3 regions of the Streptomyces sp. HNM0645 genome follow, and region 1 is predicted to be linked to each of the others. Evidence: riboswitches for the same ligand, from Rfam matches in the RefSeq annotation. Region 1 holds a riboswitch; each other region holds the start of a gene.
What was found. A riboswitch is a leader RNA that binds a small molecule or an ion and turns the genes downstream of it on or off. The one in region 1 is predicted to bind cyclic di-AMP.
Positions count from the first base shown of each region.

Region 2: another riboswitch for cyclic di-AMP. It lies ahead of QMZ92_RS14595 (M23 family metallopeptidase); the one in region 1 lies ahead of QMZ92_RS21700 (LysM peptidoglycan-binding domain-containing protein).
Region 3: another riboswitch for cyclic di-AMP. It lies ahead of QMZ92_RS21185 (M23 family metallopeptidase); the one in region 1 lies ahead of QMZ92_RS21700 (LysM peptidoglycan-binding domain-containing protein).

Region 1 covers NZ_JASHLT010000031.1:10,031-16,526, reverse strand. The annotation lists gene QMZ92_RS21715 (Uma2 family endonuclease) at 1-512, opposite strand, end outside; gene QMZ92_RS21710 (cytochrome P450 family protein) at 621-1,871, shown strand; gene QMZ92_RS21705 (transglycosylase family protein) at 2,035-3,015, shown strand; cyclic di-AMP (ydaO/yuaA leader) riboswitch at 3,272-3,435, shown strand; gene QMZ92_RS21700 (LysM peptidoglycan-binding domain-containing protein) at 3,439-4,101, shown strand; gene eno (phosphopyruvate hydratase) at 4,423-5,703, shown strand; gene QMZ92_RS21690 (FtsB family cell division protein) at 5,818-6,282, shown strand; gene QMZ92_RS21685 (DUF501 domain-containing protein) at 6,320-6,496, shown strand, end outside.
Region 2 covers NZ_JASHLT010000017.1:117,795-124,290, reverse strand. The annotation lists partial or broken gene dxs (1-deoxy-D-xylulose-5-phosphate synthase) at 1-1,405, shown strand, start outside; gene QMZ92_RS14605 (aspartate aminotransferase family protein) at 1,402-2,787, shown strand; gene QMZ92_RS14600 (tyrosine-protein phosphatase) at 2,925-3,740, opposite strand; cyclic di-AMP (ydaO/yuaA leader) riboswitch at 4,585-4,745, shown strand; gene QMZ92_RS14595 (M23 family metallopeptidase) at 4,750-5,718, shown strand; gene QMZ92_RS14590 (SGNH/GDSL hydrolase family protein) at 5,942-6,496, shown strand, end outside.
Region 3 covers NZ_JASHLT010000029.1:70,933-77,428, reverse strand. The annotation lists gene lhgD (L-2-hydroxyglutarate dehydrogenase) at 1-279, shown strand, start outside; gene trmB (tRNA (guanosine(46)-N7)-methyltransferase TrmB) at 333-1,136, shown strand; gene QMZ92_RS21190 (PrsW family intramembrane metalloprotease) at 1,206-2,534, shown strand; gene QMZ92_RS21185 (M23 family metallopeptidase) at 2,752-3,786, opposite strand; cyclic di-AMP (ydaO/yuaA leader) riboswitch at 3,798-3,933, opposite strand; gene QMZ92_RS21180 (PP2C family protein-serine/threonine phosphatase) at 4,240-5,379, opposite strand; gene QMZ92_RS21175 (MerR family transcriptional regulator) at 5,591-6,343, opposite strand; tRNA gene QMZ92_RS21170 (tRNA-Met) at 6,480-6,496, opposite strand, start outside.

The DNA.
Region 1 (6,496 bases):
GGGTCGAGCTCGTACACGTACACCACGGGCAGGTCGTCGTGCTTCTCGACCCGCCAGAAGTGCCGGATGCCGGCCGCCGCGTACTTGCGCGGTTTGAGCTCGCGGTCGCGCTGCACGGACTCGTCCGAGACGATCTCGACGGCGAGCAGGATGTCCTCCGGGGCGTACCAGGTCTGCTCCGGCCCGATGAGGGCACCTTCACGCACGATCATGAGATCGGGCTCCGGCCGGTCGCGCACGCCCAGTTTGGTGGTCATCTCGCGGACGACGTAGAGGTCGTCCGGTGTCTGCTGCACCAGTTCGTTCTCCAGCAGCCGCAGCGTGGCCATGTGGAAGAAGGTCTGCGGACTCACGAAGAACAGTCCCCCGTCGATCAGCTCGGTGTGCGGCGGGAGACCCTTGATCCGGTCGAGGTCGTCCGCCGTCCACCCACCGGGGGGCGGGACCGGGAACACGTACTGCTCCTCCCGGCCGTCCTGGTCTTCCCTCCGGTCTTCGGCTGCGGCACTCATCAGCGCTCCCATACGACGGAGTCTGGCGCGTACGGTCAGCCTACCCACCGGGAACGCGGAGAGGTCCGTCGAACGGATGACCGGGCCCGTGCGGGTTAACGTCGTCCTATGCACGACCGGCCGTCCCGCGTCCCCGACGCCCCCGAGCTCTTCACCTGGGAGTTCGCCACCGACCCGTACCCCGCCTACGCCTGGCTCCGGGAGCACTCGCCCGTGCACCGGACCCGGCTGCCCAGCGGGGTGGAGGCGTGGCTGGTCACCAGGTACGCGGACGCCCGGCAGGCCCTCGCGGACCAGCGGCTCAGCAAGAACCCCGCGCACCACGACGAGCCCGCGCACGCGAAGGGGAAGACGGGGATCCCGGGGGAGCGCAAGGCGGAGCTGATGACGCACCTGCTCAACATCGACCCGCCCGACCACACCCGGCTGCGGCGGCTCGTGTCGAAGGCGTTCACCCCCCGCCGGGTGGCCGAGTTCGCACCCCGGGTACAGGAGTTGACGGACCGGCTCATCGACGGTTTCGCGCAGCGGGGTAGCGCGGACCTCATCCACGAGTTCGCGTTCCCGCTCCCCATCTACGCCATCTGCGACATGCTCGGCGTCCCGCGTGAGGACCAGGACGACTTCCGGGACTGGGCGGGGATGATGATCCGTCACGGCGGGGGCCCGCGCGGCGGTGTCGCCCGGTCGGTGAAGAAGATGCGCGGCTATCTCGCCGACCTGATCCACCGCAAGCGCGAAACCCCCGGTGACGACCTCATCTCGGGACTCATCAAGGCGTCCGACCACGGGGAGCACCTCACCGAGAACGAGGCCGCCGCGATGGCCTTCATCCTCCTCTTCGCCGGGTTCGAGACCACGGTGAACCTCATCGGGAACGGCACGTACGCGCTGCTGCGGAACCCGGGGCAACGGCAGCGGCTCCAGGACTCGCTGGCCGCCGGCGAGAACGGCCTGCTCGCCACCGGGATCGAGGAACTGCTGCGCTACGACGGGCCGGTCGAGCTCGCCACCTGGCGGTTCGCGACCGAGCCGCTGACGCTCGGCGGCCGGGACATCGCCGCCGGCGACCCGGTCCTCGTCGTGCTGGCCGCCGCGGACCGCGACCCTGAGCGGTTCGCGGAGCCCGACAGCCTCGATCTCGGCCGCCGGGACAACCAGCACCTCGGGTACGGGCACGGCATCCACTACTGCCTGGGCGCGCCGCTCGCGCGGCTGGAGGGGCAGACCGCGCTCGCGACCCTCCTCACCCGGCTGCCCGACTTGAGGCTTGCAGCCGATCCGTCGGAATTGCGGTGGCGTGGGGGGCTTATCATGCGCGGATTGCGCACTCTGCCCGTTGAATTCACCCGCCGCTGAAACTGACGGCCAGTCAGGGCTGTGACTTTTACGTGATCTCCGCTGCATCGACTTGTGACTGACGTCGGAGTGCGGCTACGTTCACCCCGACTCCGGGTCATCGAGGTTTCAATCGCTTCGAGAGTCCCTGGAGTTTTCTGTAGTCACACGGAAGGCGCACCGCATGCTGTCCGGGAACGGCCGACACCGCCGACCTCGTCAGGTCCCCGCCCTCATCGTCGCGGCAGGGGTGACCGGATCGGCCATCGCCATCCCGCTGCTCGGCGCGGGTTCCGCGTCCGCCGCCGACACCGCCACCTGGAACCGTGTCGCGGACTGCGAGAGCGGCGGCGACTGGAGTGCCAACCTCGGCAACGGTTACTACGGCGGCCTCCAGATGTCCCAGGAGATCTGGGAGGCGTACGGCGGCACCGCGTACGCGCCGCGCGCGGACCTCGCCAGCCCCTCCGAGCAGATCTCGGTCGCCGAGATGGTCCTCGCCGCCCAGGGTGCCTCCGCCTGGGAGAGCTGCGGATCGATCACGGGTCTGGGCGGCGGTGGCTCCGAGCCCGCCGGCACCCCGTCGGCCGACCCGCTGGGCGACGTCGTGAAGGGGCCCTCGTTCGGCGACGGGGCGGATTCCGTGCCCGAGCCGGATGCCGGGGACCCCTCGCCGGCCGGGTCCCGGTCGGGCGCGGGCGAGTCCGCCTCCGAGTCGTCCGAGTCGTCCGAGTCGTCCGAGTCGTCCGAGCCGTCCGGGCAGTCCTCCTCACCGTCCGGGTTCCCGGAGTCCGCCGGATCCGCCGAGGGCTCCGGTGGGAGCGCGGAGGCGTCCGGCGAGGCCGGCGCGGAGGCGGGCACCGGCAAGCACCGGGGCACCCCCGCCACCGAAGGGGATGAGGCGGGCAATTCGGGCGATGACCGTGAATCCGGTCGACATGCCTCACGAGGTGATGGAACGACACGGGATGACGCCGCCACGGGAGATGAGTACGTCGTCCGCGTCGGCGACAACCTGTCGTCGATCGCCGACGCGAACCAGGTGCCCGGCGGCTGGCCCGCCCTCTACGAGGTGAACCAGGACGTCGTCGGCTCCGACGCGAACCTCATCCTGCCTGGCCAGAGCCTCGATCTCGGCCCGGGGAAGGGCGAGTTGAAGGAGTAGTTCAGGTGTTTATGTCCGGTTCTGTGCGAGTGAGACAAGAGTCTCTTCCGGTCAACTGGCGCCGCTAGCCGGTCAACTCCGGTCATCGTGGCTCCCACCTGCGAAAACGGACATGTCACCCCGTCAGTTTTGGGCGATTTCTCCCCGATGTTCGTCTTTGAACATCGGGGAGACGTGTGTCTACGGTCTGAACCGCTCGCAACGCGGGCCCCGACGACCGCACGCCGAATCCTGCCGGCGGCCGCCGGGAACAGTCGTCGCGCAAGCGCCGAAGGCAGGAGCGGGGGACCCAAGGTAAGTGCCGGACAGGCCCGATGAGGGCCGCCCGGCTAGGGGTGGAGCCGTGCGTTCGTCGCACGGCCGGGCACCACATCGGCCCGAACCCGACAGCTCACCTCGCAGGCGTCGGTGAGGAGAACTTCGATGCTGCTTTCCGGCAAGGGCAAGCACCGTCGCCCGACGGTCTTCCAGCGGTCCACCCGTGTCGCCACGCTCGCCGGTGTCGCCGGCGCCGCCATCGCCGCCCCGCTGATGGCCTCGGGCACCGCGTCCGCCGCCACCGCCTCCGAGTGGGACGCCGTCGCCCAGTGCGAGTCCGGCGGCAACTGGTCGATCAACACAGGCAACGGCTACTACGGCGGGCTGCAGTTCTCGGCCTCCACCTGGGCCGCCTACGGGGGCACCGCGTTCGCCCCCACCGCCGACAAGGCCAGCAAGGCGCAGCAGATCCAGATCGCCGAGAAGGTCCTGGCGGGCCAGGGCAAGGGGGCCTGGCCGAACTGCGGCACCGGACTGTCGAACGCCTCGTACGGCGGCGCCGCCCCGGCCGCCCCCAAGGCCGCCGAGCCCAAGGCCGAGCCCGCCGCCCCGCAGCGAGCCGAGGTCCCGACCAGCCGCTCCGAGCGCGCCGCCGCCCCGGTCAAGAAGGGCGACGGCGAGTACACGGTCAAGGCCGGCGACACCCTCAGCGGGATCGCCGACGCCGAGAAGGTCAAGGGTGGCTGGAAGAAGCTGTTCGAGCTGAACAAGGACATCGTCGAGGACGCGAACGTCATCCACCCCGGCCAGAAGCTCCACCTGAGCTGATGCCCGGCCCGGGGACCCTCGTGGTCCCCGGGAGGTGACCGTCGTCCGGTGGGCCCGGCGGACCACCGGGCGGTGCACCCCCCGTCCCCAGGCCCCGGCCCGGTGCGGCATCCCCGTGCTCCCCGCAGTCCCGCGGGCACGGGAGGTACCCCCGGGCCGGGGTCTTTGTCCGTTCCGGCCGGTTTTCCGTCCCACGGGGCGGGCATCTGCCGGACGATGGCACCCGGGCGGTTAGGCTCTTGCCGCAAGGCCGAAGCGGCCCTGCACCGACACGGCCCCGCTTGTGTCACCTCACGCGTCACATCCCAGAAGGAGATGCTCGTGCCGTCCATCGACGTCGTCGTAGCCCGGGAAATCCTGGACTCCCGAGGCAACCCCACGGTCGAGGTCGAGGTCGGCCTCGACGACGGCAGCACCGGCCGTGCTGCCGTTCCGTCCGGTGCGTCCACCGGCGCCTTCGAGGCCCTCGAGCTCCGCGACGGCGACCCGAACCGCTACCTGGGCAAGGGTGTCGAGAAGGCCGTCCTCGCCGTCATCGAGCAGATCGGCCCCGAGCTCGTCGGCTACGACGCCACCGAGCAGCGCCTGATCGACCAGGCGATGTTCGACCTCGACGCCACCCCGGACAAGTCCTCCCTCGGCGCCAACGCGATCCTCGGCGTCTCCCTCGCCGTCGCGCACGCCGCCTCCGAAGCGTCCGACCTGCCGCTGTTCCGCTACCTCGGCGGCCCGAACGCGCACCTGCTGCCCGTTCCGATGATGAACATCCTGAACGGCGGCTCGCACGCCGACTCCAACGTGGACATCCAGGAGTTCATGATCGCGCCCATCGGCGCGGAGTCCTTCTCCGAGGCCCTGCGCTGGGGCACCGAGGTCTACCACACCCTGAAGAAGGTCCTGAAGGAGAAGGGACTCTCCACCGGACTCGGCGACGAGGGCGGATTCGCCCCGAACCTGGGCTCCAACCGCGAGGCCCTCGACCTCATCCTCGAGGCGATCAAGAAGGCCGGCTACACGCCGGGCAAGGACATCGCGCTCGCGCTCGACGTCGCCGCCTCCGAGTTCTACAAGGACGGCGCCTACGAGTTCGAGGGCAAGTCCCGCTCGGCCGCCGAGATGACCGAGTACTACGAGGAGCTGGTCTCCGCCTACCCGCTGGTCTCGATCGAGGACCCGCTGTTCGAGGACGACTGGGACGGCTGGAAGACGATCACCGAGAAGCTCGGTGCCAAGGTCCAGCTGGTCGGCGACGACCTGTTCGTGACCAACCCCGAGCGCCTCGCCCGCGGTATCGACGAAGCCGCCGCCAACGCCCTCCTGGTCAAGGTCAACCAGATCGGCTCGCTGACCGAGACCCTCGACGCGGTCGAGCTGGCCCAGCGCAGCGGCTTCAAGTGCATGATGTCCCACCGCTCCGGCGAGACCGAGGACGTCACCATCGCCGACCTGGCCGTCGCCACCAACTGCGGTCAGATCAAGACCGGTGCCCCGGCCCGTTCCGAGCGCGTCGCCAAGTACAACCAGCTCCTGCGCATCGAGGAGATCCTCGACGACGCCGCGGTGTACGCCGGCCGCAGCGCGTTCCCGCGCTTCAAGGGCTGATTCCGGACGACCCCGCCGGGCGGCGAGCCCGTCGGGGCCGGAGGTTGCGTACGTCCCCGCACACGGTCCCGTACCGTGTGCGGGGACGTACGCACGTGAAGGGGAGGCGCACTGATGGCCCGGGACCGGTTCTCCACCGCGACCAGGCTGCGGCTGCTCGGTGAGCAGACCGCCGCCCGCGTCTACCGATCGCAGTCCCGCCGGCAGGCCCGGCGCTCCAGGCTCACCGGCCGGGCCGCCTTCCTCGCACTCGTCGTATGCTCGATGATCGTCGCGCTCGCCTATCCGATGCGTGCGTACGTGTCGCAGCGGAACGAGATCGATGAGCAGCAGCGGCTGGCCGCCGCGGCCCGCGAGCGCGTGGAGCGGCTGCGCGACGAGAAGGCCCGCCTCCAGGACGACGCGTACGTCATGCGGCTGGCCCGTGAGCACCTGCACATGGTCCGGCCCGGCGAGACCGGGTACATCGTGGTCGACCCGCGGGCGGCCCGTGAGCCACGTGCCGAGGAGGCCGGTGTCGGCCGTCCCTGGTACTCGAACGTCTGGGACGGCGTCGACCGCGCCGACGCGCGACGCTAGCCAAGACACGGAACCGACGAAGAGACATACACATCCCATGGACACGCCCCCGCCGAGCACCGCGCCCACCCCGCCCACCGCGGAGGACATCGCCGCTTTCAAGGAGCAGCTCGGCCGCCCGCCGCGCGGTCTGCGGGCCATCGCCCACCGCTGCCCCTGCGGCCGGCCCGACGTGGTCGAGACGGCACCGCGGCTGGAGGACGGCACGCCCTTC
Region 2 (6,496 bases), on a different contig from region 1:
GCGCACCACCGACGGCTACGAGCGCCTCCTCGCCCGTGGCAAGGACGTCCTGGAGCGCACCCCCGTCGTCGGGAGGCCCCTGTACGAGACCCTGCACGGCGCCAAGAGGGGCCTGAAGGACGTCGTCGCGCCCCAGGGCATGTTCGAGGACCTGGGACTCAAGTACGTCGGTCCCGTCGACGGCCACGACATCGCCGCCGTGGAGTCGGCACTGCGCCGGGCCAAGCGCTTCCACGGGCCGGTGCTCGTCCACTGCCTCACGGAGAAGGGGCGGGGCTACCGCCCGGCGCTCGAGGACGAGGCCGACCGCTTCCACACCGTCGGCGCGATGGACCCGGCGACCTGCCGGCCGCTCGCCCCGGCGGATGCCCCTTCCTGGACCTCGGTGTTCGGGGACGAGCTGGCGGCGATCGGCACGGAGCGGCCCGATGTCGTGGCGATCACCGCGGCGATGCTCCACCCGGTGGGACTGACCGCGTTCGCCGAGCGCTTCCCGGACCGCGTGTGGGACGTGGGCATCGCCGAGCAGCACGCGGCCGTCTCCGCCGCCGGGCTCGCGACCGGCGGGCTGCACCCCGTCGTCGCCGTCTACGCCACCTTCCTCAACCGCGCCTTCGACCAGGTGCTGATGGACGTGGCCCTGCACGGGTGCGGGGTCACGTTCGTCCTGGACCGCGCCGGCGTCACCGGCACCGACGGCCCTTCCCACAACGGGATGTGGGACATGTCGGTGCTCCAGGTCGTCCCCGGACTCCGGATCGCCGCGCCGCGCGACGCCGAGCAACTGCGGGCCCAGCTCCGCGAGGCCGTGGACGTCGCCGACGCGCCCACCGTGCTGCGCTTCCCCAAGGAGTCCGTGGGAGAGCCGCTGCCCGCGCTGGAGCGGGTCGGCGGGATGGACGTGCTGCGCCGCGACGCGGACCCCGAGGTGCTGATCGTCTCGGTCGGGGCGCTGGCTCCGGTCTGTCTGCGGGCGGCCGGACTGCTGGAGGCCCGGGGAGCGCGCTGCACCGTCGTCGACCCGCGCTGGGTCAAACCCGTCGACGAGCAATTGGCCCCCCTGGCCGCGCGGCACCGGATCGTCGCGGTCGTGGAGGACAACAGCCGCGCCGGCGGGGTCGGCTCCGCCGTGGGACAGGCACTGCGCGACGCCGGCGTGGACGTGCCCCTGCGGACCTTCGGCATCCCCGACGAGTTCCTCGCCCACGGCAGGCGGGCCGAGGCGCTGGCCGACATCGGGCTGACCCCGGTCGACATCGCCGGGGCCGTCGCCGCTGCCCTCGCCCGGGGCGGGCAGGCGGAGGCATCCCCGTCCCCGGACGCCCGGACGGCACCCCCGTCCCCGTCGACCCGGCCGGCCGGGTCTTCCCCCGACACCCCGGAGTTCGAGGAGCGCGGCGGATGAGCAAGGAGTTCGACCTCACGAAGCTGCTCGCGGAGCGCGGCGGCGAACGGTACGGGCTGCACAGTCGTTATCTCAACCACCAACTGCCCCGTATGCTCCGCACCATCGGCTTCGACAAGGTGTACGAGCGAGGGGAGGGCGCCCACTTCTGGGACGAGGAGGGCAACGACTACCTCGACATGCTCTCGGGGTTCGGCGTCATGGGCCTCGGCCGGAACCACCCGGTCGTCCGCAAGGCGCTCCACGACGTCCTGGACGCCTCCCTCGCCGATCTGACCCGCTTCGACTGTCCGCCCCTGCCCGGGCTGCTCGCCGAGAAGCTGCTGGCCCACAGCCCCCACCTGGACCGCGCCTTCTTCTGCAACAGCGGTACGGAGGCGGTCGAGACAGCCCTGAAGTTCGCCCGGTACGCGACCGGTCGGCCTCGGATCCTGTACTGCGGCCACGCCTTCCACGGGCTGACGGCCGGCTCGCTGTCGGTCAACGGTGAGGCGGCATTCCGCGACGGTTTCGCCCCCTTGCTCCCGGACACCGCGGTGGAGCTCGGGGACCTGGCGGCTCTGGAGCGGGAACTGGCACGCGGCGACGTGGCCGGGTTCGTCGTGGAGCCGATCCAGGGCAAGGGCGTGCACGAGGCACCGCCGGGGTTTCTGAGCGCCGCGCAGGAACTGCTGCGCCGGCACGGGGCGCTGCTGATCGCCGACGAGGTGCAGACCGGGCTGGGCAGGACCGGGGACTTCTACGCCCACCAGCACGAGGACGGCGTCGAGCCGGACCTGGTCTGCGTCGCCAAGGCCCTGTCGGGCGGCTACGTGCCGGTCGGCGCGACCCTGGGCAAGGACTGGATCTTCAAGAAGGTCTACTCGTCGATGGAACGGGTGTTGGTGCACTCGGCGAGTTTCGGTTCCAACGCCCAGGCCATGGCGGCCGGTCTCGCCGTGCTGTCGGTGATCGAGGACGAGCAGGTCGTCGCGAACGCCAGGGCCACCGGGGACCTGCTGCGGACACGGCTCGCCGCGCTCGTCGGCCGCTACGAACTGCTCCACGAGGTCCGCGGGCGCGGACTGATGATCGGGATCGAGTTCGGCAGACCGTCGTCGCTGAGACTCCGCAGCCGCTGGACGATGCTGCAGGCGGCCCGCAAGGGGCTGTTCGCCCAGATGGTGGTCGTGCCCCTGCTGCAGCGGCACCGCATCCTCACCCAGGTCTCCGGCGACCGGCTGGAAGTGATCAAGCTGATTCCGCCGCTGATCATCGGCGAGCCGGAGGTCGACCGGTTCGTCGAGGCATTCACCGCCGTCATGGACGACGCGCACGGCGGCAGCGGGCTGATGTGGGACTTCGGCAGGACCCTCGTGAAGCAGGCGGTCGCCGGCCGCTGAGCGGCCTGGCCCGGCCGCGGAGGTCGCGGTCCCGGGTGCCGCACGGTCACCGGGCGGCGTGTGCCCGTCCGGCGACTCCCGCCGTGCCGGTGCCCCGGTGCCCCGGTGCGGCTGCGGACCGGACTGCCCGCCGCCGCTCAGGCCGCCCCGTCGACCAGCCGCCCACGGAGGCGTTCCCGCGTCGCGCTCGTGAGGCCGAGGCCGTCCGAGAGATAGCGCTCGGTGCTGCCCCAGACCTCCTCCATGGTCTCGAACGCCGCCGCCAGGTACTCGGCGCGGGCGTCGAACAGCGGGCTCAGCAACTCCATCACCTCGGGTGACATCCCGGCCGGGGAGTTGTCGCTGCGACGCACCTTGTAGCGCCGGTGCGGGTCGTTCGACTTGAGGTAGTCCGCCTCGATGGCGTCCCGCTCGACCCCCACGGCCAGCAACGAGACGGCGATGGACAGACCCGCCCGGTCCTTGCCCGCCGCACAGTGCATCAGCGCCGGCGTGCTGTCCTCGGCCAGCGCGTGCAGGACGCGGCTGTGCTCGGTGGTGCGCTCCTTGATGATCAGGCGGTACGAGGCGATCATCCGTCCGGCCGCCTGGCCGTCGGCGAGGATCGACTTCAGCTGGTCGAGGTCGCCGTCCCGGACCATCCGCCAGAACTCGGCCCCGTCGGCCGGGTCGGACAGCGGGATGTTGACGTTGCGCACCCCGGCGAGTTCGACGTCCGGGCCCTCCAGCCGCTGGTCCGCGGAATTGCGGAAGTCGAAGATCGTGTGGAGCCCGAGCGAGGAGAGGAAGGCCGCGTCGGTGTCCGTCGCGTGCGCGAGATGGCCGCTGCGGAACAGCCGTCCGAACCGAACGCGCCGTCCGTCCACGGTCGGCAGTCCGCCCACGTCCCGGAAGTTGCGCACACCGGACAGTTCGGGTTCGGTCGACGGGGTCTGGGGCAGCTGCTGCGTCACGGGGGCTCCTCCGTGTCTGCGGTCGGCGCTGCTCGCCGACGATGGCGCGGTGCTGACACTACGACATCGATTCCTGAGGCAATTATTTCGACCCGTGCCTGCCGGGCCGTTGCCCCTCGTCGAACTCCCCTCGGTGATGTGCGGGGTTGCTGGAGTCCGAGAGGTCTGGATCGAGGCGGTCGGCGACGGCCGGGTCCGGCTTCTGCCCGGCGCGAGGAGCGGCCACGCACTGTTCCCGACCGACCGGGACGAGCTCCTCCGTCCGCACCGGTGGGCCGCGCACCGAGCCGGCCGAGGCGGTCGCGGAGAACCCGGCGGCGGGCGGCGGCGACGGGTGTGGAGTGTCCGTGGTCGACGGCGCCCGGTTCGGGCGGCGGACGGGCGACCGTGCCGGAGTGGGGCTGGGCCCGACCCCGGGCTGCTTCCCGCGGGTCCGAGGCCGCTCGCCGGGCGGGATCGACCACGGCGATTCACGGATTGCGGGAATGGAATTCCGCCCGGACGAGTGAAAGCTGTTTTTTGTGCCACCCGCACGCTTGAATACATTGCGCCCACAATGGGCCATGTGTCCGAATTGGATATTTTAGGGTGACGCGCCCTGGTTGGGGATGGGGGCGGTGGTCACCCGTGAGCTGAATCATATCCGTGACGTTCCGTGGGGCGTGCGACGGTCCAACTCCCTTGCCTGCGCGGAAAGCGAAGATCCGTAATCCACGGAGCGTGACCGGGAAATGTGGTCTGATGTCCGGCAGATCGATTCCCGGGCGAAATGACGGCTTGTTCGTGCCGACCCGACTCCCTTACGGTCACCGCAATCCGGTCGGAACGCCTAATCCTGCCGCCGTCCGGAATATCGCACCCACCCACATGTGGCAGGAGCGGGGGACCCAGGTACTGCGCCGTTCCGTGACCCCGGACGGCTCGGGGTGAAGCTGCGCCCACGGCGCGGCCGGGCAGCTCCAGCCCGAACCCGACAGCTCACCTCGCAGGCGGCGGAGAGGAATGCGCCATGCCCGGTAAGGGGAAGCACCGCCGTCCGAGGACCAGCCCGTTCAGGCGCGGATTCGTCGCCGCCGGCACGGGCGGAGCCGCCATCGCCATCCCGCTCATCGGTGCCGCCGGCGCGAACGCCGCCGGGCAGTCCGCGCCCGCCGCCGGGCATGCCGCCCCGACCGTGCACAAGGCCGTCGTCCCCCAGGCGCCGCAGGCCGGCAAGGCGGCCAAGGCCTACACCGTAGTGGCGGGTGACCACCTGTCGAAGATCGCCGCCGAGCAGGATGTCGCGGGCGGCTGGAAGAAGCTCTACGCCGACAACCGTGCCGCCGTCGGTGAGAACCCCTCGCTGATCCACCCGGGTCTGAAGCTCAGCCTCCATGCCGGGCCGAAGGCCGCTGCCGGTGCGAAGCCGCAGGTGAAGGCCGAGCGCAAGGCCGACGCCCCGGCGAAGGCCAAGGCCGAAGCCGAGAAGCCGGCCGCCTCCGCCGAGCGCGCCTCCCGCACCGCCGACCGCGGCGCCTCGGCTCCCGCGGCCGCTCCCGTCCAGGCTCCTGCCGCCGCCGTCGCGAACATCCCCTCGGGCTACTTCGCCCCGGTGGTCGGCGGCGTCAGCACCGCCTACAAGACCGCCGGTGCCCTGTGGTCCAGTGGCTACCACACCGGTGTGGACTTCATCGCCCCCACCGGCACGTCCGTGAAGGCGGTCGGCCCCGGTACCGTTGTCTCGGCGGGCTGGAGCGGTGCGTACGGCAACGAGGTCGTCATCAAGCACCACGACGGCACCTACTCGCAGTACGCCCACCTCGCCCGGCTCTCCGTCTCCTCCGGCGAGAGCGTCACGGGCGGCCAGCAGATCGGCCTGTCCGGCTCGACCGGCAACTCCACGGGCCCGCACCTGCACTTCGAGATCCGCACCAGCCCCGGTTACGGGTCGGACATCGACCCGCTGGCCTACCTGCGCCAGCACGGGGTCACGATCTGACGTCGCGTCGGTACCTCACACGGCGTCCCCGTCCGCCGGCCCCGCGCAGGGGGCCGGCGGACGGCTTCGTTCCCGGCCCCGGCCGGTGTCGGTGAGAGGCGGCGGGGTGGGTCCGACGGCTATTCCCGCTTTACCGAAAACTGACCTGGTGGTCTATATCACGCGTCGTCAACCCCTCCCTACGGTGGCGTAGGTCACTTCGAGAGGTGAATGATGGCTCGACGTGGCAGATGATTCGCGATCAAGAGCAAAGGATTCCTTCGGGTCGTACGCGGCGATCGGTGACAGCTTCACCGAGGGCGTCGGAGACCCCGGACCCGACAGCCGGTTCGTCGGCTGGGCGGACCGTCTCGCGGTCCTGCTGGACGACCGTCTACCGGAACACACCTTCCGCTACGCCAATCTCGCCGTACGCGGCAGGCTCCTCGACCAGATCGTCGAGGAGCAGGTCCCGCGCGCCAGGGAACTCGCCCCCGACCTGGTGACGTTCTGCGCCGGAGGGAACGACATCATCCGGCCCGGCAGCGACCCCGACGACGTCGCCGAACGCTTCGAGCGGGCCGTCGCCGACCTCGCCGCCTCCGTGGGTACGGTGATGGTGACGACCGGCTTCGACACCCGCGGGGTGCCCGTGCTCCGCCACCTCCGGGGCAAGATCGCCACGTACACGGCACACGTCCGTGCCATCGCCGACCGCTACGACTGCCCGGTCCTCGACCTCTGGTCGCTCAAGTCCGTGCAGGACAGACGGGCCTGGGATGCCGACCGGCTGCACCTC
Region 3 (6,496 bases), on a different contig from region 1:
GGCGCGGGCGAGCTGCACCGCTCGTTCTCGAAGCGCGCCTTCACCGCGGCCGTGCGACGGCTGCTGCCGGCCGTCACGGAGGACGATCTGCGGCCGGTGGCCGCGGGTGTCCGGGCCCAGGCGGTGCTCCGGGACGGCACCCTGGTGGACGACTTCATGATCAAGGAGTCGCCCCGTGCGGTCCACGTCCTGAACGCACCGTCCCCGGCGGCTACCGCCTCACTGCCGATCGGCCGGGAGGTGGCCAGGCGGGCGCTCGCCCATCTCGCCGAGGTGTGACGCGGGCCGCCCTCGGCCGGTGTCCGCCACCGTACAATCGGGTCATTGTGTCTGTGTCTGAGTTCGAGAACGTCACCACCGGGAGCCCGCGCGGGGAAACCCCTCGTACCGCCGCCGCACGGCCGAAGGGCGAGCCCCGGTTCCCGGGCGGCCCCGCGGCCGACCCCGCGGGTTCGCACCACGAGCGGCGGATCCGCAGCTTCCAGCCGCGCCGGAGCCGGGTGACGGCCGGACAGGCCGACGCGCTGCGGCGCCTCTGGCCGCTCTGGGGGCTGGACATCGACGGGCTCCGTGCACTCGACCTGGACGAGATGTTCGGCGGACTGCCGGTCGTCCTGGAGATCGGCTTCGGCATGGGTGAGGCGACCGCGCGGATGGCCGCGGCCGACCCGGCCACGGGCATCCTCGCCGTCGACGTCCACACCCCCGGCCAGGGCAATCTGCTCGGGCTGGCGGAGCGGGCGGGCCTGAGCAATGTGCGGGTGGCCAACGGCGACGCGATCATCCTGCTCCGCGAGATGCTGCCCCCGGCCGCCCTCGACGGCCTGCGGGTGTACTTCCCCGACCCCTGGCCCAAGAAGCGCCACCACAAGCGCCGGCTGATCCAGCCGGATTTCCTCACCCTGGCGGCGAGCCGGATGAAGCCGGGCGCGGTCCTGCACTGCGCGACGGACTGGGAGCCGTACGCCGAGCAGATGCTCGAGGTGCTCGGCGCCCATCCGGACTTCGAGAACACCGAGGCCGCCGGCGGCTACGCGCCCCGGCCCGCCTTCCGCCCGCTGACCCGCTTCGAGGGCCAGGGCCTCGACAAGGGGCACGTGGTGCACGACCTCCTCTTCCGGCGCCGGGAGACCTGACTCCGGGCGGTGCACCCACCGGCACCAACGCCGTCGCGCGTTGTCCGTGCCGCTCGTTAGGGTCGTCTGGTGTCCGACTGGTCCCCGCAGCCGCATCCGGCCGCCCGCCCCGCCGTCCCGGCGTGCGACGAGCGGCCGCTGTTCGACGCCGTACCTGAGCGCGCCCGCTGGCGCTACAAGCCGCGCCGCGACTTCTGGCGCAGCAAGGCCGTGCGCGCCTGGGCGCTGATCACCCTGCTGGCGCTCTCGGGTCTGGTGATCCTCGCGCTGGTGCGCGAGCAGACCGGCACCGAGGGCTTCCTCGTCGGGCTCGGCCTCGCCGTGCTGCCGGTGCCCCTGCTGATGGGGGCGTTCCGATGGCTGGACCGGGTGGAGCCGGGGCCCTGGCGGAACCTCGTCTTCGCCTTCGCCTGGGGGGCCTGCGCGGCCGCCCTCGTCGCGATCATCGCCAACTCGTTCGCGACCCAGTGGATAGCCACGGCCACGGCCGATCCGACGCACGCGGACACGATCGGTGCGACCGTCATCGCCCCCGTGGTCGAGGAGACCGCCAAGGCGGCCGCGGTGCTACTGGTGTTCCTCTTCCGGAGACGGGACTTCACCGGCCTCGTCGACGGTGTCGTGATCGCCGGTTTCACGGCGACGGGCTTCGCGTTCACCGAGAACATCCTCTATCTCGGCAACGCCTTCGGCGAGGACCAGGAGTTCGGGACCTCCGGCTTCGCCTCCGTCACGGCCGCCACGTTCTTCGTACGGATCGTGATGTCTCCGTTCGCGCACCCGCTGTTCACGGTGCTCACGGGCATCGGTTTCGGGCTGGCGGCCGCCACCGCACGGGACCGGACGGTTCGCAGGGTCGTACTGCCCGTACTCGGCCTGCTCCTCTCCATGGGCATGCACGCCCTGTGGAACGGCTCGGGCATCTTCGGCCCTCTGGGTTTCTACGCGGTGTACGCGGCGTTCATGGTGCCCGCCTTCGGTCTGCTGACCTGGCTGGCGGTGTGGACCCGGCAGCGTGAGCTGCGCACGGTCGCGGCGGAACTGCCGGCCTACGCCGCGGCCGGGTGGCTGGCGCCCGCCGAGCCGCTGGCCCTGTCCTCCATGAAGGCCCGCACGATGGCCCGCGATGTGGCGGGCCGCACCCACGGCGCCGCCGCAGCGCGTGCCGTCTCCGAGTACGAGGTGTTCGCCACCTCCCTGGCCTTCCTCCGCCACCGGGCCGAGCGGGGCACGGCCGGGCCGGACTTCGCCGCCCGGGAGCAGGAGCTGCTGCACCACCTGTGGCAGCGCCGGGATCTCGCGGGCCCCGCCCTGACGTACGCCGCCCGCGCGACGGGCCGCGCCTGGCAGCCCCCTCCGCATCTGGACTACAGCGGCTTCAACCCGTATCGCGGCTGAGGCCACCCCGGCGGGCGCCCGAGGGGCGTGCGTGGACACCGGACGGTGCATGAATGCCGACGAGCGGAGCGCGGGCACGCACAGCCGACGGCCCGTCGGACGTCGGTGGGACGTCGCCGGGCCGCCGGCGGCCGGAGCACGAGGCTCCACGAGGATGGGCCGGAGCACGAGGCTCCGGGCGAACGGCCACCGGAGCTCGCGGTTCCGTGCCGATGGATCAGACGGAGAGGCCCTTGTCGCGCAGCCACGCGGCGGGGTCGACCCCGTCGCCGCCCGGGGTGTGCACCTCGAGGTGGAGGTGCGGGCCGGTGACATTGCCGGTGGCGCCGACGCGGCCGATGGTCTCGGAGGTGGAGACCTTCTGCCCCGCGCTGACGGTCATCGACGACAGGTGGCAGTACCAGACCTCGGTGCCGTCCTCGAGCTCCAGCACGATGCGGTAGCCGTACGAACCGGACCAGCCTGCCGACTTGATGGTGCCGCCGTGCACGGCCTTGACGGGGGTCCCCGTCGGCGCGGCGAAGTCGAGACCCGTGTGGTAGCCGGAGGACCACATGGATCCGGCCTGCCCGTAGGTGGAGGTCAGCGTGTACGACGAGGTCGGCAGCGAATAGCTCGCGGCGAGCTTGGCGAGGCGCTCGGCCTCCGCCTTGCGGGCGGCCTCCTCCGCAGCCTTGCGCTCGGCTTCGGCGGCCGCTTCGGCCGCCTCGGCGGCCTCGGTCGCCTGACGCTTCGCCTCGGCGGCGGCCTGCTCCACGGCGGCCTGCTCGGCAGCCGCCCGGGCCTCGGCCTCGGCCTTGACCTGCTGCTGCTCTGCCTGCTGGAGGATCCGGGCGCGCAGGGCCTCGCCCGCGTCATCACCCTGGACCGCGATGTCGGCCGTGGTGAGCGGTCCGTCCGCGACCGCCTCGTCGGCGGACTCGTCCGACATCAAGGAGCCGACACCGGGCAGCGATTCGGCGTCGGGGAGTTTGTCCGTGATGACGTCGGGAAGGGAGATGGAGACCGCGGGCTTGTCCTGGGCGGTGGCCATACCACCCGCACCGACCGCGGCGATGACACCGACACCGAGGACGGTGGAGCTCCGTGCGAGCGCGTTGCGTTGTTTGACGACGCGGTGCCTGCCACGGACGGGACGGACCGATTCCTCGGTCGGGTTCCACTCCTCCACCCCGGGGGCGGGAGCCCACTGGTCGCTGGGGACCCACTGCGCAGTGGGCGGCTCCTGGAGGGCAGGCTCGTTGGACGCCACGGAGGCGTTCTCCTTTCCTTCCTTCTCGCCTACCGGGTTAGCTGACGGGTTCGGAGCAGGAAGGTCTCCTACGGGCACCACGAAGTGCCCGATTCACCCCAATAGTTGGTTCCCCGGTTCCCTTGCGGGATTCGGCGCGTGCGCACGGTGCCGCCTCTGGCGACGACTGGGACGACCGCGCTGCGTTATCGAACGTTAATAGAGACCGAGCCCGGATTCCAAGCCGTTCCGACTGATCATTAAGGACGTTGGCCGGGACTTACCTGCAACAACATCCCCGAAACGGACAAGTTGATGGGCCTTCATTCGGGCAAGGCCTTCTGATGGTTAGTCAGTTGTTATGCGGAGGGCTCCCTTCTGATCACGTTCCGTGGCATTGCGCTTCCCAGGCAGCCCTCACGCCCCACATGCCGCACCGGCACCGAACCGCCAAGTGGAGAGGCGCCCCGCCCCTCACGGCGGGACCGGCGCCATCCCGCGCCGTGGCGGCTTCCGCTCCTTCTCCCGGGTGACCGCGAGCAGCGCCATGTCGTCCGTCGCCGCCCCTCCCGTGTGCCGTCGCACATCGGCGACGACCGCGTCCAGCAGTTCCTCCGGGCTGGAGAAGGCCCGGCCGCCCAGCCGCCGGCGCGGGTCGTACATGACGCCGTGCGCGTCCCGTGCCTCGGACAGGCCGTCGGTGTAGAGGAGGAGCGTGCCACCGGGCGGATAGGGGGTCTCGGACGTCACGTCCGGCCAGGCCCCGAGGCCCGTCCCCAGGGGCAGCGCCCGCTCGGGCGGATCCAGCACGAGCAGTGCGCCGTCCGCCCCGAGCAGCAGTGGCGGAGGGTGCCCTCGGTTGACGATCCTGATCCGACCGCCGTCACGCGGGATCTCGGCGAGCACGGCTGTGGTGAAGCCCTCGACGGCGCCGAACCGGGATTCCCACGCGCCCTCCCGTGCGAGCGCCCGCTCCAGCCGCTGCGCCACCCCCGCCAGCGAGTCCTCCTGCTCGGCGGCCTCCCGGAAGGCGCCCAGCACCAGGGCGACCGTCCCGACCACGCCCAGGCCCTTCCCCTGCACGTCACCCACGACCAGCCGCACCCCGTACGGGGTCTTCTGCGCGGCGTACAGGTCCCCGCCGATGAACGCGTCCTGCTCGGCAGCCTCGTACCGGGCGGCGATCTGCAGGCCGTCGATCCGCTCGTCCGGCGTGGGCAGCACGGCTCTCTGCGCGGCCTCCGCGACGACGCGGGCCGACGCCAGGCGCTCACCGCTGCGCCGCACGATCCGGTTGATGAAGAGGGCCAGTACGGAGACCGTGAACACGGTCAGCAGCTCGGTGACGGCCGGGATCTTCTGGAGCCTCTCGCTGTAGACGTGCATGCCGGTCACCGCCGCGCAGGCCGCCACCCCGGTGGCCAGTGTGTAGAGCATCGAGAAGAAGGGCGCGGCGATCAGCGGCGCGGCCGTGAAGAGAGGGGCCGCGGTGAACGTGTCCGGCGTCCCCAGGTCGTAGAAGACCCCGCCCACGATCAACAGCCACGGGAGTACCGCGACGAAACGACGGCCACCGTTCCCCCGCTGCCCCTCACCGCGTTGTCGATGCCGCACCAGTGGTCTCCTGCCGCGTCCGTCCCAGGGTCGCGGACGGTACCGCGCCCCATCCAGGCTGGCCGCCGCCGCGCCGCGCCACGAGTCGCCATCGGCCAACCGGCCGAGCCCCCGCGGCGTCGCCGCGCCGGCGTGACGGTCACCAGGGGCCCTCCTGGTGGCCGCGCCGCACCGGGCGACCGGTCGCCCGCCCGGGTGACCGCCGACTCGGTTACCGGTCGTCGCCGAGACGGCGCTCCGCGTAGACCTTCAGGGCGTCCCGGACGAAGACCGCGGTGCCCTCACCGTGCCGGTCGTAGTTGGCCGTGAAGCGCGGGTCGGCGACGTACATCTCACCCAGCCCGATCACGTACGACCTGGTGGGGGTGACCGTCGCCGACAGCCACTCGCAGTGCCGCCGGGCGATGTCCTGGACCTGGTCGCTGTCCGGCGCGAGCCCGTCCCTCAGAGCCTGCCCGAAGTCACGTGCGATCGCGACCTGGCGGTCCTGGAAGTCCCGCTTCTCCTGCGCGCTCAGCGAGCGCCACCAGCGGTCGCCCTTCTCGTACGCCTCGCGACCCCAGCGCTCGGTCACCTCCTCCTCGTACCGGATGTGGTCGAAGCCGTCGAAGACCTCTTCCGCCATCAGTTCCTCCCCTTTCTCCGTCCGGTCGAGAGTGGTCCGCACCGAGGCGATCTGCCGCCCGATGCGTTCCCGTTCCTGCTCCAGCAGCCGAAGGTGCGTGCGCAGCGCGGTGGCCGTGTCCCGCTGGCCTTCCAGGGCCTGCGCGATGGCGGGCAGGCCGAGGCCCAGCTCCCGCAGCAGCAGGATGCGCTGCAACCGCACCAGGGCTTCCTGGTCGTAGTAGCGGTAGCCGTTGCTGCCGATCCGGCTCGGTACGAGGAGGCCGAGCTCCCCGTAGTGACGAAGCGTGCGGCTCGTCGTGCCGGCCTTCCTGGCGATCTCCTGGATGGACCACTCCATGCCCGAAACGTTAGATCTTGACGTTGCGTAAAGGTCAAGCCGAAAAGGACCGGGCCGGGGAACGGGCATCGGCGCACCGGGAAGAGAAACGCACCGAGGGCCCGGAACCATGTGGTTCCGGGCCCTCGGCCTTCAGTAGCGGGGACAGGATTT